DNA from 3 places in the Bacillus sp. 11C genome. Region 1 is predicted to be linked to each of the others. Evidence: riboswitches for the same ligand, from Rfam matches in the RefSeq annotation. Region 1 holds a riboswitch; each other region holds the start of a gene.

Region 1 (4,966 bases):
CTTCGCTTTCTGAACCTGAAAAAAAGCGCTGTGTTTGCTTCCATTCCTCATATAAAGCCCATTCCATCTGGCAGTCCTGCGGTTCAAACACCCGAACATTTGCTGACATCTCCTCTATCAGTTGAAAGGTTTCGTTGCAAATGACTGCAGCACCAACGACAGATGCCTGATGATATCCCTCTTGAACATAAATTTTTTTCTGAAGAAGGTCCGCGATATATTGAGTGAGCGCTCTGCTTTGGAATCCACCTCCGCACACCCAAACATAGTCACGTTCAAACGGTGTAACCTCTGTTAATATGTCAAAGTTCCATTTAATCGAAAATGCGATCTCTTGCAGAGCCGCACGTACAAAATGTGCTCTGTTTAAATGCGCTGAAAGCGGGGCATCAAAAAGAAAACCGCCTCTCGTTAACGCATTTTTTTCTGACGATAAATAAGAACCGAGAGCCGCCACACATGCATTGTCTCCCTTAGCAAGGGCAGAAATCTCCTCCTCCATCACTTCGTACGATTCATTCGGATAAAAAATCTGTTTTAATTTTTGATAATTCAAACCGGTAATCCCCGGATTCGTTTCCAAAAGCCAATGTCCTTGATCTGTATGGCAGTTCAGCCAGGCTTTATGTTTTGTGTCGTCATGATCAGCCGTAATTTTGGTAATCGGCGTTGTTGTCCCTGATACAATGACAATGTCCTCAAGCGCGGCGCCGGTGCTTTTCACAGCCAGCTGTGTATCTCCGCCCCCTGCTATCACTTTTGCATGTATAGAAAGGCCCAATTCGGACGCATACTCATGTGTTATCGTTCCAATCGCTGTTCCCGCTCTTACAAGAGGCGGAAGGATGGATGGAGAAAAGCCGAATTTGCCGCACATCTCTTTTGACCAAGTGTTTTGCTTCACGTCAAACAGCAGGGTTTCAGTTGCCTGTGATGGTTCATATGTCAATATTCCGCTCAGCTGGTATGTCACCCAATCACTGATGCTTGTAAAGCTCGCTGTTTTTTCCCATAAAGAGGACTGGCGCTGTTTTAAACCATAAAGCTTGAGCGCAGAAAAAAGTGCAGTCGGCAGTCGGCCTGTGCGACTGTATATCTCTTCCTGATTGGGTATGCTCTCCTCCCACTCACGGCCGCGGTTATCAATGTTCGGCAGCCCGAGAAAAGAGTCGCCGTTTTGATCGATCAGCACAATCCCCTGTCTTTGACTCGTCGATGTCAAACCAATAATGTCAATATCACCTGAACGGGAAAGCGCACGTTTTGCCAGTTTCATTACTTGCTTCCACAGCACCTGAGGAGAAAAATAACGGCTGTCCGGATAAAGCGCCTCGGCGGCATACGCGATATCCTCCCTTTCAACTGTTAGAACGCTGCCCGATACACTCACGACCGCTGCTCTCGCATTCCCTGTGCCGATATCAAATACGAGATAGCCTTTTTGTTTTTTCATTACGTTACCCTCCTTTCTTATCCCTCTGTTTTTAGTTCATCTTTGTTATATAATGTCGGAATATGAAGTGTTTTTTGAACCTGCCACTTTGTGAGAGCTTCGTTCAGAATCGTCACGTGATGATCCTCCACCTCAAAGGTTGCTCCAGCGAGATGCGGTGTTGCCAGAACATTAGGCAATGAAATGAATTCGTAGTCTGATTCTTCTGGGGGTTCATGATAAAAAACGTCTAAAATCGCTCCTCTGATTTTATATTCTTTTAATACAGATAGAAGATCTTCACGGTTTACCACAACAGCTCTTGATGTATTGACGAAAATCGCACTCTCTTTCATCAGATTAAAATACGTCCGATCAATAAGTACCAGTGTTTCCTCGGTACGAGGCAGATGAACAGAAACGATATCACTGTCTGAAAACACCGTTTTAAGAGATACTTTTTCATATTGAGGATGATCGTCTTGTACATATGGATCGTAATACTTTATTTTACAATCGAACGCAGTCAGCAGTTTTGCAATCCTTTGCCCAACTGCTCCGAACCCAACCATGCCGACCGTTTTTCCTGTTAATTCATTCCCTTTAAATTTGACATAAGCCTGCAAATAATCGCTTTCCCACTTCCTATCCTTCAACCATTGATTAGAGGTACTGGTATGGCGGAGAAAGGAAATCACATTTCCGATAAACATTTCAGCAACGGCTTGTGCATTTCGCCCGGGTGTATAGAAGACGGGTATACCTCTATTTGACGCTGCTGCCACATCCACATTGGACGGCATTCCCCTGCATACGCCTATAAATGAAAGTTCTGGAACAGATGCAAATACGCTTTCTGTTACTTGATCTAGCTCCGTAATCAAGCCCGTGGCGTTGGATTCTTTTAATAGCTGAATGAGTTCATCTTCCTTATATGCCCGTCCTTTTTCCTTCCAGGATTGATAAGCAACTGAGCCGAATAATTTTTGAAGCTCTTTTCGTCCTTCTTCGTTGTACGGTGCTGTAACCAAAACAGTCATGGTGCAAAACATCCTTTTCATCAAATTTTGCCATAAAAAAATCTCTTTCCGAAGATGGAAAGAGATTCATATATAGGCACGCCCTGTTACAGTCAGACGCCGGTATAAACCTTACTTTCCTATCTTTCAAGCTGACGCTTGCTGGAATTGGCACAATAATGTTGCCGAGGTTTCATAGGGCCAGTCCCTCCACCTCTCTGGATAGAAAATGTTAAGTATGTAATTTTCAGAATGAAGAATACGTTTATCATAAAGAAGTCTCAGATTGATGTCAATCACTTTTTTCTGAATTGACGTTATCATCCGAAATGTTATAATTCTTACAAAATATCTAAGAGAGGAACTGGGCCATGAAATCTTTCGCCACACAACAAAACGGCATTTTCAAATCGGTTTGCTCGCTGGACTGCCCGGATCAGTGCGGATTGTTAATACATAAAAAAGACGGAAAAATTGTGAAAGTGCAAGGTGATCCCGATCATCCTGTGACCGCCGGAAACATATGCAACAAAGTTCGAAACATGACGGAGCGCATCTATGATGAAAAGCGGCTGACGACACCGCTCAAACGAACAGGTGCGAAAGGCGGGGCGACATTTGAACCGATTTCTTGGGATGAGGCGATCGATACCATCACCTCACGCTGGAAACAGCTGATTGATAAAGAGGGAGCTGAAAGCATACTTCCTTACAGCTTTTACGGAAATATGGGAAAATTAACAGCTGAAGGAATGGACCGCCGCTTCTTTTATCGTCTGGGCTCAAGCCAGCTTGAACGGACGATTTGCAGCAAAGCGGGATCTGAGGGCTATAAATATACAATGGGTATAAGTGCGGGAACCGATCCCGAGGAAACCATTCATACGAAACTATTTATTTTTTGGGGAATCAACGCGGTCAGCACAAACATGCACCAAATCACAATTGCCCAAAAAGCTCGAAAACAAGGGGCCAAAATTGTCGTGATTGATGTGCATAAAAATCAAACAGGGCGTCTCGCAGATTGGTTTATTCCTATAAAACCCGGAACCGACAGCGCACTGGCCCTTGGCATCATGCACATTTTATTTAAAGAAAACCTTCATGATGAAGCGTTTTTGTCTGAATACACGGTCGGCTATGAAGAGCTCCGTGAACACGTGAAACAGTATGATCCGGAAAGGGTATCGCTGATCACCGGTGTGAGCACCGACGATATATACCAGCTGTCAAGAATGTACGGCGAAACCTCCCCTTCTTTTATCAGAATTGGAAACGGACTCCAGCATCATGATAACGGCGGGATGATTGTACGGACGATTGCCTGTCTTCCGGCGATCACCGGCCAATGGCTCCACACAGGGGGCGGCGCAATAAAGCATAACAGCGGCATTTTAGAATATAACACGAATGCCTTGCAGCGGCCTGATTTACTGAAAGGGCACACGCCGAGGTCGTTTAATATGAATCAGCTTGGCAAAGTGCTTTTGGAACCAGATCCGCCTATTCGCTCTCTTTTTATTTACGGGACGAATCCTGCCGTTGTTGCGCCAGAAGCGAACAAAGTCAGACAGGGCTTGCTGCGGGAAGACTTGTTTACTGTGGTTCATGATTTGTTTTTGACGGAAACGGCTGCATATGCGGACATTGTACTGCCTGCGACATCAGCTTTTGAAAATACTGATTTTTATACTTCCTACTGGCATCATTACATTCAGCTTCAGCAGCCGGTGATTGAGAGATATGGAGAAAGCAAATCAAACACTGAGGTGTTCCGATTACTGGCTGAAGCAATGGGATTCACAGACCAGGAGCTCAAAGATTCAGATGAAGAATTAATCCGTCAGGCGCTTGACCATCCAGATAATCCGTATTTGGCGGAGATTGATTACGATTCACTAAGTAAGCATTCATTTATGAAAGCGAAACGCGAAAAGCCGCTGTTTCCATCCGAACTTCCGACTCCAAGCGGAAAAATAGAATTATATTCAGAAAAAATGATGCAAGACGGTTTACCGGCTTTACCGACACATACGCCTCTTGCAAGCGATGACGAACATCCATTTATGTATGTTCCGGGGCCAAACCATAATTTCTTAAACTCAACGTTTTCCAACAATGCAAAGCACATCAAGCTTGAAAAGACGCCAAAGCTCTTTATTAACACAACTGATGCTGAAAAATACGGAATCGTTGATGGGGACCCTGTACGAATTTGGAACAGCCGGGGAGAATGTGAACTGGCCGCTGCAGTCGGAGAACAAGTGCTGCCAGGTGTCGTAGTCAGCCAAGGATTATGGGCGGATGAAACGGGGAAAAAACAACTCGTCAACGCGCTTACCCCAGACCGCTTATCCGATATGGGCGGCGGCGCAACCTTTTTTTCAGGCCGCGTGCAGATAGAAAAGGCTTAAAAGAAACCGTCAGAGCACATTCTGGCGGTTTTTTGGTTAAAAAATGAAACCTGGCGTATGCTCAGCTCGTATAACCTAACATCGACATAATGGAGGCATGC
Region 2 (4,966 bases), on a different contig from region 1:
TCGAGAATATTCTCTTCTGTCGCTCCCTCATCCAGACAGCCTTTTGTATGATAGATCATACAATATTCATCCTGAGCATTGATGGCGATTCCAAGGGCGATCAGCTGTTTTTCTCTTTCAGTCAGTGAGTTTCCGGCAAAGCATTGTTCAGTAAACTCGTTGAACTTTCTCCCCATCAGCGGCATCTTTTGTTCAAATGTCCCTAAACCTAATTTATATTGTTTGAGCGCGTCCTGCATGCTTCCTCTGTCTTGATTCAAAGAAAATCCCTCCATCTGTTTAACATTCCTTTTTATTATGAACAGCTTTTAGGAAAATACCCGAAAAAAACCCCGGATTTCTCATCCGGGGTTTCACCGTGTCAGCAAACCCTCGCATTCGTTGTCAGACCTCCGTGTTGGTGCTCACGTGAAAAAAGATCAGCGGCTAAAAGCTAGAGCGTCCTGCTCAAACGCCCCTGTCACCACATCCTGCGGGAGTCCGCTCCAATGCTCGTTCTTCCTAGACTTCAAGGGTTTTCAATCACGCTGAAAAGATGACAAAGCCATAAAACGAATATCGTTTTATGGCTTTGTCAATAATTGAACCCCGGATTTCTCATCCGGGGTTTCAGTCTTATTCAGATACAGGAAGCACAGCTCCGTCGTATTTTTTCTCGATGAAGTCTTTGATCTTTTTAGAGTGAAGAACTTCCATCAGCGCTTTAATTTTGTCAGAATCTTCTTCGCCTTTTCTTACTGCGATGATGTTAGCGTATGGGTTGTTTTTCGTTGCTTCCACTTCAATCGCGTCTTTTTTAGGATTTAATTTACTTTGGATCGCATAGTTTACATTGATGAAGACCGCGTCTCCTTCTTTGTTATCATATGCTTTTGCCGTTAATTCAGGCGCTACCTTTTTGAATTCAAGGTTTTTCGGGTTTTTCTTAATGTCTTTCAATGTTGCGTCAACTGTTTCGACTTTAGAATCAAGTGTGATTAATCCAGCATTTTCAAGCATAGCGAGCATACGGCCTTGTTCAGCAACGTTATTTGTCAGGATAATGGTCGCGCCGTCTGGAAGATCTTTCAGTGACTTGTATTTTTTAGAGTAAACACCGAATGGCTCTAAGTGAACAGCACCCGCATTTACAAGTTTATAATCTGTGTTTTCTTTCATTTCTTGGTCAAGGTAAGGAATGTGCTGGAAGTAGTTCGCATCCACTTCTTTATCAGCTAAAGCTTTGTTGTACATCTTGTAATCACTAAGCACTTTCACTTTCAGCGTGTAGCCTTTTTCTTTCAACAGTGGTTCAGTTTCTTTTAAAATTTCCGCATGCGGTGTTTTTGTCGCAGCAACGACAATTTCTTTCTTGCCGGATTCGGCGTTATTCGAACCGCAGGCAGCCATAACTCCTGCAAATACAAGCAGTAATGCACCTAAAAATAGCTTTTTCAATGTAAATCCTCCCTTATCGTTTGTCTATAATATTTGTTATGACATCACCGATGATTTGAATAATAAACACGATGATTAAAATAAACACAGTAGCAACGAAGGTCACATCAGTATTATTCGACTGATAGCCTTCTACGTACGCAAGGTTTCCAAGGCCGCCTGAACCGATGGCTCCGGCAATTGCCGTTGAGCCGATCAAAGCGATCGCCGTAACAGTGATACCAGAAATAAGAGCCGGCATAGATTCCGGAAGCAGCACTTTGAAAATAATCGTAGACGTCTTAGCTCCCATTGATTTAGCGGCTTCAATAACACCTTTATCCACCTCACGGAGCGCGATTTCAGCAAGGCGCGCGTAAAACGGTGCCGAGCCGATAACCAGCGCCGGCAATGCGGCGTTTGGCCCTAAGATCGTGCCGACTAAAAACTTCGTAAATCCTAGCAGTAAAATAATTAAAATAAGGAACGGAATCGACCTGAATATGTTGACAACGGCCGCAATCACAGAGTTGATCGTTTTGTTCTGCCAGAGGCTCCCTTTACTTGTCAGAAAGAGCAGCAAGCCGAGAATCACTCCGATGACAAAAGCAAACAGCAAAGAGATCAGCGTCATATAAAGGGTTTCATATGTCGCGTTCCACAATTCTGTTAAATCAACGTTCGGGAAGTATTTTTCAAACATTCGTGATCACCTCTGCTTTCACCTGTCTGTCATTAATAAACCGGATCACGTTTTGCACTTCTTCCTCGTCTCCGTCAATATGGATAAACAGTGAACCGTAGGCTCCATCCTTCGTCTGCGAGATTTTCCCTTGCAGAATATTGACGCTGACATTAAAGTTTCTGATCATCTCTGTAATCAGAGGCTGTTCAGCCGAATCACCGACAAATGTGAGCTGAACCATTTTTCCTGATGCTGTTTCATCAAGAAGATGCTGAAGCGTTTCTTTCGTTTCTTCCGGCTCTGTCACCTGCTGAACAAACCGTTTTGTCATGTCTTCCTTCGGGTTTTTGAAGACATCGAGAACTTCGCCTTCTTCCACAACCTTTCCGTTTTCCATGACAGCGACTCTGTTGCAGATTTTGCGGATCACATGCATTTCGTGCGTGATCAGCACAATTGTCAAACCGAGTCTATCATTAATATCGGACAATAGATCCAAAATTGAATCTGTCGTTTGCGGATCTAATGCTGATGTCGCTTCATCACAAAGGAGAACCTTCGGATTGTTTGCGAGCGCTCTGGCGATTCCGACACGCTGCTTTTGTCCGCCGCTCAGCTGAGACGGATAAGATTTTTCTTTTCCTTCTAAACCTACCAGTTTAATCAGTTCATTGGCGCGCTTGATGCGCTCGCTCTTTTTCACCCCGGCAATCTCCAGAGGAAACATGATATTATCTCTGACGGTCCGCGACCAAAGCAAATTGAAGTGCTGGAAAATCATGCTGATGTCATGGCGTGCGTTTCTTAACCCGCGTCCGTTTACTTCATTAATCTTGGTTCCCGCCACTTCCACGGTTCCTGAGGTTGGTTTCTCAAGGCCGTTCAGCAGACGGATTAAGGAACTTTTACCAGCTCCGCTATATCCTATAATTCCAAAAATCTCACCTTTTTTAATGGAAAGCGAGACATTTTGGACAGCATTGACATCTCCATGTTTCGACTTATACACTTTTGAAACATCTTGAAGATTGATCAAAGCAATCACCTGCCTTAACACTATTCTAAGAAATCTTCCGGGGTTTTCTGCAAAAGAAAAACCTTTCTGCACACTTGAGCAGAAAGGCTTATATAAAATGCCTTTCTCTCATCTTTCAAAGCTGAACGCTTCGTGTGAATTGGCACCATTTCAACAGTGTTGATGGTTGCCGGGCTTCATAGGGCACTTCCCTCCACCTCTCTTGATAAGAGAAATATATAGTCTTTTTCGTCCGGAAATTCTTAATGTAGAATAGCATGGCGGATGATTGCATGTCAATAAAATAAATGATGTCAACTTTTACTATTATAATAATTTTCTGTTTTTTAATTATTCGCAATCCTCTGAAAAAAACCATTCGTCAGCCAGAGAATCGCTTCAAGCTTTAACAGGGCTCTGAAGGACCCCTTTACTTTTAGGCTTCCGCTCTGAATCAGATGCTGAAGGGAAATGTCTCCGTGCAATAAATGAATGATTTCGGATTGGTTTCCGTAAAAGGTCAGGTTGGACGGTTGGCGCGGAGAAATTTTTTTCATTTCTCCCTGTTCGTTTATTGAGACGGTTAAGGCTTCTGTTTCTCCTTGAAAGGTAATAAGCAATGTTGAAGCGCTCAAAAGGGGTTTTAAAAACAGATGCTGATACTCATCTTCCAAAACTTCCGCTTTCTCCATATGTACAACCTCCTATTTGTTGGTCATACATAGACATTTCTCTCTCTGGCGCACGAACCCCTTTATAAAACGAACGACAATTTCATTGGAATGCGCTGAGAAATATGTCATAAATGGGATGCGGAAGATGATTTTTGTTTGATCAGCTCATATAAATAAGAAACGGAATGAAACGCATATCCTCTTTCAACCATTTTTCCTCCTTTAAACAGCAGAAAACAAGGGACGCTTTCAATTTGATACGCTTTTGCGAATGTCGGAGAGTAATTGACATTGTTTTGGTAGAAGGCGACATCAGGCAGCATTTCTTTCACCACTGTCAGCATTTTGCTTGCAAGCTGGCAAGTGCCGCAAAACGGAGTATATAAATATAGAAGATACACATCATCAGCAATGTGCTCAAGCTCGTGTTCCTGGAGTTCTTTCATGCTATACACCTCGGGACTTTCTTTCAAGAAAAATAGTATGGACATTCAGATTCGCGCGCAGCAATACAGAGGCGACGTGGTGTCTGGGCGCAGCCGCCACTTCTTTATAGGCTCTGTCGATATGCAGATGGCAGGCTTCGTTAAATTCTCTTTTCAGCTGTTTTCTCAATTTCTCGCCTGATTCGTCAGCATCCACTAATATATAGACGTCTTTATCATAAAGCTCGTCAGCCAATTCCTCAAGCCTCAGCTGGCTGATTGTTCCGTTTGTGCAGATAATGCGCACCGGTTCATCCAGAACGCTTTCGATTTTCTCTTTATCTGATTTCCCTTCCACAATCATGACCTTTTCCAGCTCATCCATCTTCTTCACCTGCCGCGTCAAATTTGAAACGTTCAGATTGTAAAAGAAGGCAGTGAAATTCACCGCCAACATTAACACCAGCCGTTTTCGTAGTCACAATCCACATATTTCTCATCGTTTCCAGAGACCACATCGGCTGTCTTATAAAATTTCTCATTTTCAAAGGAATAACCGGACTTAAGCTCATATTCATTCATGCTTGTCATTTGGCCGATTCTCTCATTTTCATGATATAACGAGAGCTGGCCATGTTGAAAGCGGCCTGTCACATCATTGGTGACATCGAGCTTTTGTTTACTGAAAGCCATATTGGACACCTCCCATAACGTTAGCGTGTCCAATTGCCTTTACAGCTATCCTGCTTTA
Region 3 (4,966 bases), on a different contig from region 1:
CAAAGCCCAGCGGTTTTTTAGTGAACCTTTTCTCCTTGAAACAGAAGTTCAATTTCTTCTTCATAGTTATCGCTCATAATCCCTTTTTCTGTGATGATTCCCGAAATGAGATGATGCGGTGTAATGTCAAAAGCGGGGTTAAAGACAGGCACATCAGATGGAGCGGTCCGCACTCCGGAAATCTGCCTCACTTCCTCAGGATCCCGTTCCTCTATCGGAATATCAGTGCCGCTTTTCACTTTCGTATCAAATGTAGATAATGGTGCAGCGACAAAAAACGGAATATCAAAGGCGTTTGCTAAAATCGCGAGACCGTATGTTCCAATTTTATTTGCCGTATCACCGTTCTTTGCAATTCGATCGGCTCCGACGATGACGGCGGAAATTTGTTTTTCCTTCATCGTGTGGGCGGCCATGCTGTCTGTGATCAAAGTGACATCAATGCCCCCCTGCATCAGCTCCCACGCAGTAAGTCGTGAACCTTGAAGGACGGGCCTTGTTTCACAAGCGTAAATATGCAGTCCCAAATCCTTTTGTTTGGCCAAGTAAAATGGAGCTAGTGCCGTTCCATAGCGGCTTGTCGCGATAGAACCGGCATTGCAGATCGTCATAATCCGGTCGCCTTTTTTGAAAAGCTGCAGGGCGTTTTGACCGATCATCCGGCACGTTTCCTCATCCTCGACCTGAATTTGAATCGCTTCATGGACAAGGTTTGTTTTTGCTTCATTTACGGAGATGGCGTTTTCGATCGAATGGCTCAGTCTCTCAAGGGCCCAAGATAAATTAATGGCGGTAGGCCGTGAGCTGTTTAAATACTGTTTGATGTCACACAGTCTGCGGCGGAATTCCGTGACATCACCTGTTTCAATGTCTTTTGCAGCAAGCGCAAGTCCAAAGGCAGCCGTAATGCCGATGGCGGGAGCGCCTCTTACTTTGAGCGTGACAATGGCGTTAAATACATCCTCTTTCGTCGTCAGCTCCACATATTCCGTCACCTCAGGAAGCTTTTGCTGATTTAAAATGGTAATGGCTGTTTCTTTCCACTCAACAGAACGCGGAACAGCAAATGAATGGGGCATAAATAGATCATTCCTTTACAAGTAACTTAAATAATTCAATAACATCTGTGATCGTTTTGAATTCCGAACGCTTTTCGATAAAGGCTGTGCCGGTTTCGAGCGCCAGACGTTTTCTGCCGATTCGTTTATCAAACGGCACGATCGTTTCCAGATCAGCCACATGGGCAAGGCCAATCGCGCGGCGTATCAGCTCGCAGCCTGCAAATCCGATCGCCTCTTCAAAAATATGACTGAGGGTGTCAGTAAGGTAACCGTCGATGTTGGCGTAAACATCCAGACTGTCCCTCTCCCAGGCTTCAGTGAATGTCTCTTGAAATGCTTCCCAGACCTGCTCGACATGGTGATATAATGGCTCTCTGTCATCACCGTCACGGCCGAGTGCGTTCAAAAATAAGTTGGAGATAAATTGGCCTATATCAAATCCGATCGGTCCGTAAAAAGCAAATTCAGGATCAATCACCTTTGTTTCAAGTTCGCTGGCGAAAATGCTTCCTGTGTGCAAATCACCGTGAATCAGCGTTTCTGCTGATGTTAAAAAACACTTTTTCAGTTTAGCGGCTTCGATTTTGACGTTGTCATTATTCCAGAGCTTTTCGACAAAAGGACGAAGCTCTTCTTCAAAATCATTTGTGTCATGGTCAAAGAAAGGATCTGTAAAAACAAGTCTTTCCGTAATGTCGCACAGCTCCGGGTTTGTAAACTGCTTAACAAGCTGTTTTTTTACCTTAGGTTCAAGCGCGTAATCTGAAGAATAGAAAAGGGTCTTTCCTAAAAATTCACCGATGTGCTGTGACAGGCGCGGATAGTTTTCGCCCTCAATGAGTCCTTTTCTTGCGATTTTTAAGTGAGAAAGATCCTCCATGACAGTAACTGCCATTTCTGTATCGGAATAAAACACTCTTGGAACCAGATGAGGGACATGCTCGCCTTGGCGGATGAGAGCGCTGCTTTCGATTCTGGCTCGATCGATTGTCAGCGGCCAGCTTTCTCCGACAACTTTTGCATAAGGAACCGCCTGTTTAATAATCAAAGCTCTGTCATGTTTTTGATCATAAATATGAAAAACGTAATTTAAGTTGCCGTCTCCGATCTCCTGGCATGTCAGCGTGCTTTTGCTTGGAAATAAGCCAAGCTTCACCGCAAGTGCCACAGCGGAGCTTTCATTTAACGTTTCGTATAAAGGTGTTTTTGTGACTGCCATTGTCATAACCTCCAATTATGTAATCTCTTGATATGTTTTCAGCTGAATGGCCGTAAAAAAGCCTCCTTCTCAGAGAGAAGGAGGCTTAACATATATGTCCGCCTCTCTTATCTCTCAGATCAGATCTGAAGGAATTAGCACCGTGCCTTATGAGACGAGCGTCTCGGCGCGAAAAAGATGCGCCCCATTTCACAATGGAATTACGGTCGGTTGCTGTTGGGGTCAAAAGGCCAAATCCCTCGCCCAACTCTCGATAAGAGAATATATTGATTTGTTGAACAATTCTAATTTATCAGTTGATGAACATAGTAACAGGTGTTTTAGTAAGTTGTCAATCTATTTTTTAATATAAATCTTTTCTGATATCATCGAAAACAGGAATGTTTTCCCGCACCTTAACGCTTTCCTGAAGGTCGATTTCCGCTCGGACAACGCCTTCTTCCCGGCCGCCTTCAGCTAGGACGCGCCCCCACGGATCAATAATCAGGCTATGCCCGGCAAATTCATTATTTGGATTTGAACCGGTGCAATTGCAGGCAGCGATAAAGCATTGATTTTCAATGGCCCGCGCAATAAGCAGGCTTTTCCAATGATCAAGGCGGGGAAGAGGCCATTCCGCAGAAATAAACAGCACGTTGGCACCTTTTGTCGTATGTTTTCTGATCCACTCCGGAAAACGGATATCGTAACAGATCAATCCTGAGCTTTTGACGCCATCAAGCTCAAAGTATCCGTCTTCGGAGCCGGCTGATAAATACACATGCTCATCCATCAGCTGAAAAAGATGGGCTTTCCTGTACTCTTTAATGATTTGTCCTTCCTTATCCGCGATGTACATTGTATTATAAACATCAGAATCCTTTCTGACAGCAACCGATCCGGCGATAATATGAACGCCATGTTTTTTTGCCGTATTCTTCAGCCAGCTCTGAGCAGAACGTCCGTCTTCATCAGCGAGCTCATCAAGGTTGGCCAGGTCATATCCGGTTGTCCATAGTTCAGGAAGAACAAGAACATCAGCATGTTTGCTTTCTTTTTCGATGGAGAATTCAGCCTTTTTTATATTTTCTGAAGGTTTTCCGTATGAAATATCAAATTGAAGACAAGATATCGTCCATTTCATCTTTTTATCACTCCACATTTTTCTTTACTTTTTTTATTTAACCATATATGATGATGGACTATCATTTCAAGATTTTTTTAGAAGGTGAGAATAGATGAAATTTGAACAATCTGATGTATTGAAGGAGCTGCCTCAACAATTCTTCGCTTCTTTGGTGCAGCAAGTGAACCGAAAGCTCGCAGAAGGACACGACGTCATCAATCTCGGACAGGGAAATCCGGATCAGCCGACTCCGGAACATATCGTCGAGGAAATGAAACGGGCTGTTGCTGATCCTGAAAATCATAAATACTCGTCTTTTCGCGGCTCATACAGTCTGAAATCAGCAGCGGCAGCATTTTATAAAAGAGAATACGGCATTGATCTTGACCCGGAAACTGAAGTCGCTGTATTATTCGGCGGGAAAGCCGGTCTGGTTGAGCTCCCGCAATGCTTGCTGAATCCCGGAGATACGATTTTAGTTCCAGATCCGGGCTATCCTGATTACTGGTCAGGTGTGGCACTCGCGAAAGCGAAGATGGAAATGATGCCGCTCATAGAGGACAGAGCGTTTCTTCCTGATTACAGCAGCATCGCCGCTGAAGTGAGGGAACAGGCGAAATTAATGTATTTGAATTATCCGAATAATCCGACCGGAGCCGTTGCTACCCCTGACTTCTTTGAAGAAACCGTGAGTTTTGCGAAAGAAAGCGGGGTCTGTGTCGTTCACGATTTTGCTTACGGCGCTGTAGGATTTGACGGCGGAAAGCCTTTAAGTTTTTTGCAAACTGAAGGTGCCAAGGATATCGGCATTGAAATTTACACGCTGTCAAAAACGTATAATATGGCAGGGTGGCGGGTCGGCTTTGCCGTTGGAAACGCTTCGGTCATTGAAGCGATCAATCTGTATCAAGACCATATGTTTGTCAGTCTTTTCAGAGCGACTCAGGAGGCTGCAGCGGCGGCACTGTTAGCTGATCAGACGTGTGTGGCGGAGCAAAATGCCCGATATGAAAGCAGGCGAAACGTTTGGATCGCGTCATGCCGGAAAATCGGCTGGGATGTGACAGCTCCGGCAGGTTCATTTTTTGCATGGCTGCCTGTGCCTGAAGGCTATACTTCCGAGCAGTTCTCAAACCTTTTGCTGGAAAAAGCGAATGTGGCGGTTGCAGCCGGAAACGGCTTCGGTGAATATGGCGAGGGCTACGTCCGAGTCGGGCTGCTGACAAGTGAAGAAAGACTGAAGGAAGCCGCTTATCGAATTGGGAAACTGAACCTGTTTACCCAAAAAAGCATTGACAAGACCTGATAACGATGGGATAATTCGAAATAATTTATAAAATCTATATTTTCTTATCAAGAGCAGGCAGAGGGACGAGCCCGATGAAGCCCGGCAACCGACTTGTAAAGCACGGTGCTAATTCTTGCAGCTGGCGGCTGAGAGATAAGATTCGGACGAGAAACGAAACCTCTTTAGACGCGATTGCTGTTTGAAGAGGTTTTTTTATATGGATGAAAATGAAAGGAGCTCTGGCATGAGTGAGTTATTGGCAACATATCTCCTGACCGAACCGGGAGCCGATA

The links. A riboswitch is a leader RNA that binds a small molecule or an ion and turns the genes downstream of it on or off. The one in region 1 is predicted to bind S-adenosylmethionine.
Region 2: another riboswitch for S-adenosylmethionine. It lies ahead of metN (methionine ABC transporter ATP-binding protein MetN); the one in region 1 lies ahead of ACY3LV_RS19775 (2-hydroxyacid dehydrogenase).
Region 3: another riboswitch for S-adenosylmethionine. It lies ahead of mtnK (S-methyl-5-thioribose kinase); the one in region 1 lies ahead of ACY3LV_RS19775 (2-hydroxyacid dehydrogenase).

The regions. Positions count from the first base shown of each region.
Region 1 covers NZ_JBUPVZ010000021.1:32,387-37,352, forward strand. Annotated here, with positions in the region: gene ACY3LV_RS19770 (FGGY-family carbohydrate kinase) at 1-1,453, opposite strand, end outside; gene ACY3LV_RS19775 (2-hydroxyacid dehydrogenase) at 1,471-2,493, opposite strand; SAM riboswitch class I at 2,589-2,680, opposite strand; gene ACY3LV_RS19780 (molybdopterin oxidoreductase family protein) at 2,823-4,865, shown strand.
Region 2 covers NZ_JBUPVZ010000005.1:178,928-183,893, forward strand. Annotated here, with positions in the region: gene ACY3LV_RS09625 (carboxymuconolactone decarboxylase family protein) at 1-275, opposite strand, end outside; gene metQ (methionine ABC transporter substrate-binding lipoprotein MetQ) at 616-1,437, opposite strand; gene metP (methionine ABC transporter permease MetP) at 1,451-2,119, opposite strand; gene metN (methionine ABC transporter ATP-binding protein MetN) at 2,112-3,137, opposite strand; SAM riboswitch class I at 3,243-3,349, opposite strand; gene ACY3LV_RS09645 (SCP2 sterol-binding domain-containing protein) at 3,464-3,808, opposite strand; gene ACY3LV_RS09650 (thioredoxin family protein) at 3,916-4,236, opposite strand; gene ACY3LV_RS09655 (toprim domain-containing protein) at 4,238-4,600, opposite strand; gene ACY3LV_RS09660 (YusG family protein) at 4,672-4,908, opposite strand; gene gcvH (glycine cleavage system protein GcvH) at 4,964-4,966, opposite strand, start outside.
Region 3 covers NZ_JBUPVZ010000023.1:23,885-28,850, forward strand. Annotated here, with positions in the region: gene mtnA (S-methyl-5-thioribose-1-phosphate isomerase) at 18-1,079, opposite strand; gene mtnK (S-methyl-5-thioribose kinase) at 1,087-2,280, opposite strand; SAM riboswitch class I at 2,385-2,540, opposite strand; gene ACY3LV_RS20215 (carbon-nitrogen family hydrolase) at 2,624-3,403, opposite strand; gene mtnE (methionine-glutamine aminotransferase) at 3,498-4,691, shown strand; SAM riboswitch class I at 4,733-4,833, shown strand; gene mtnW (2,3-diketo-5-methylthiopentyl-1-phosphate enolase) at 4,918-4,966, shown strand, end outside.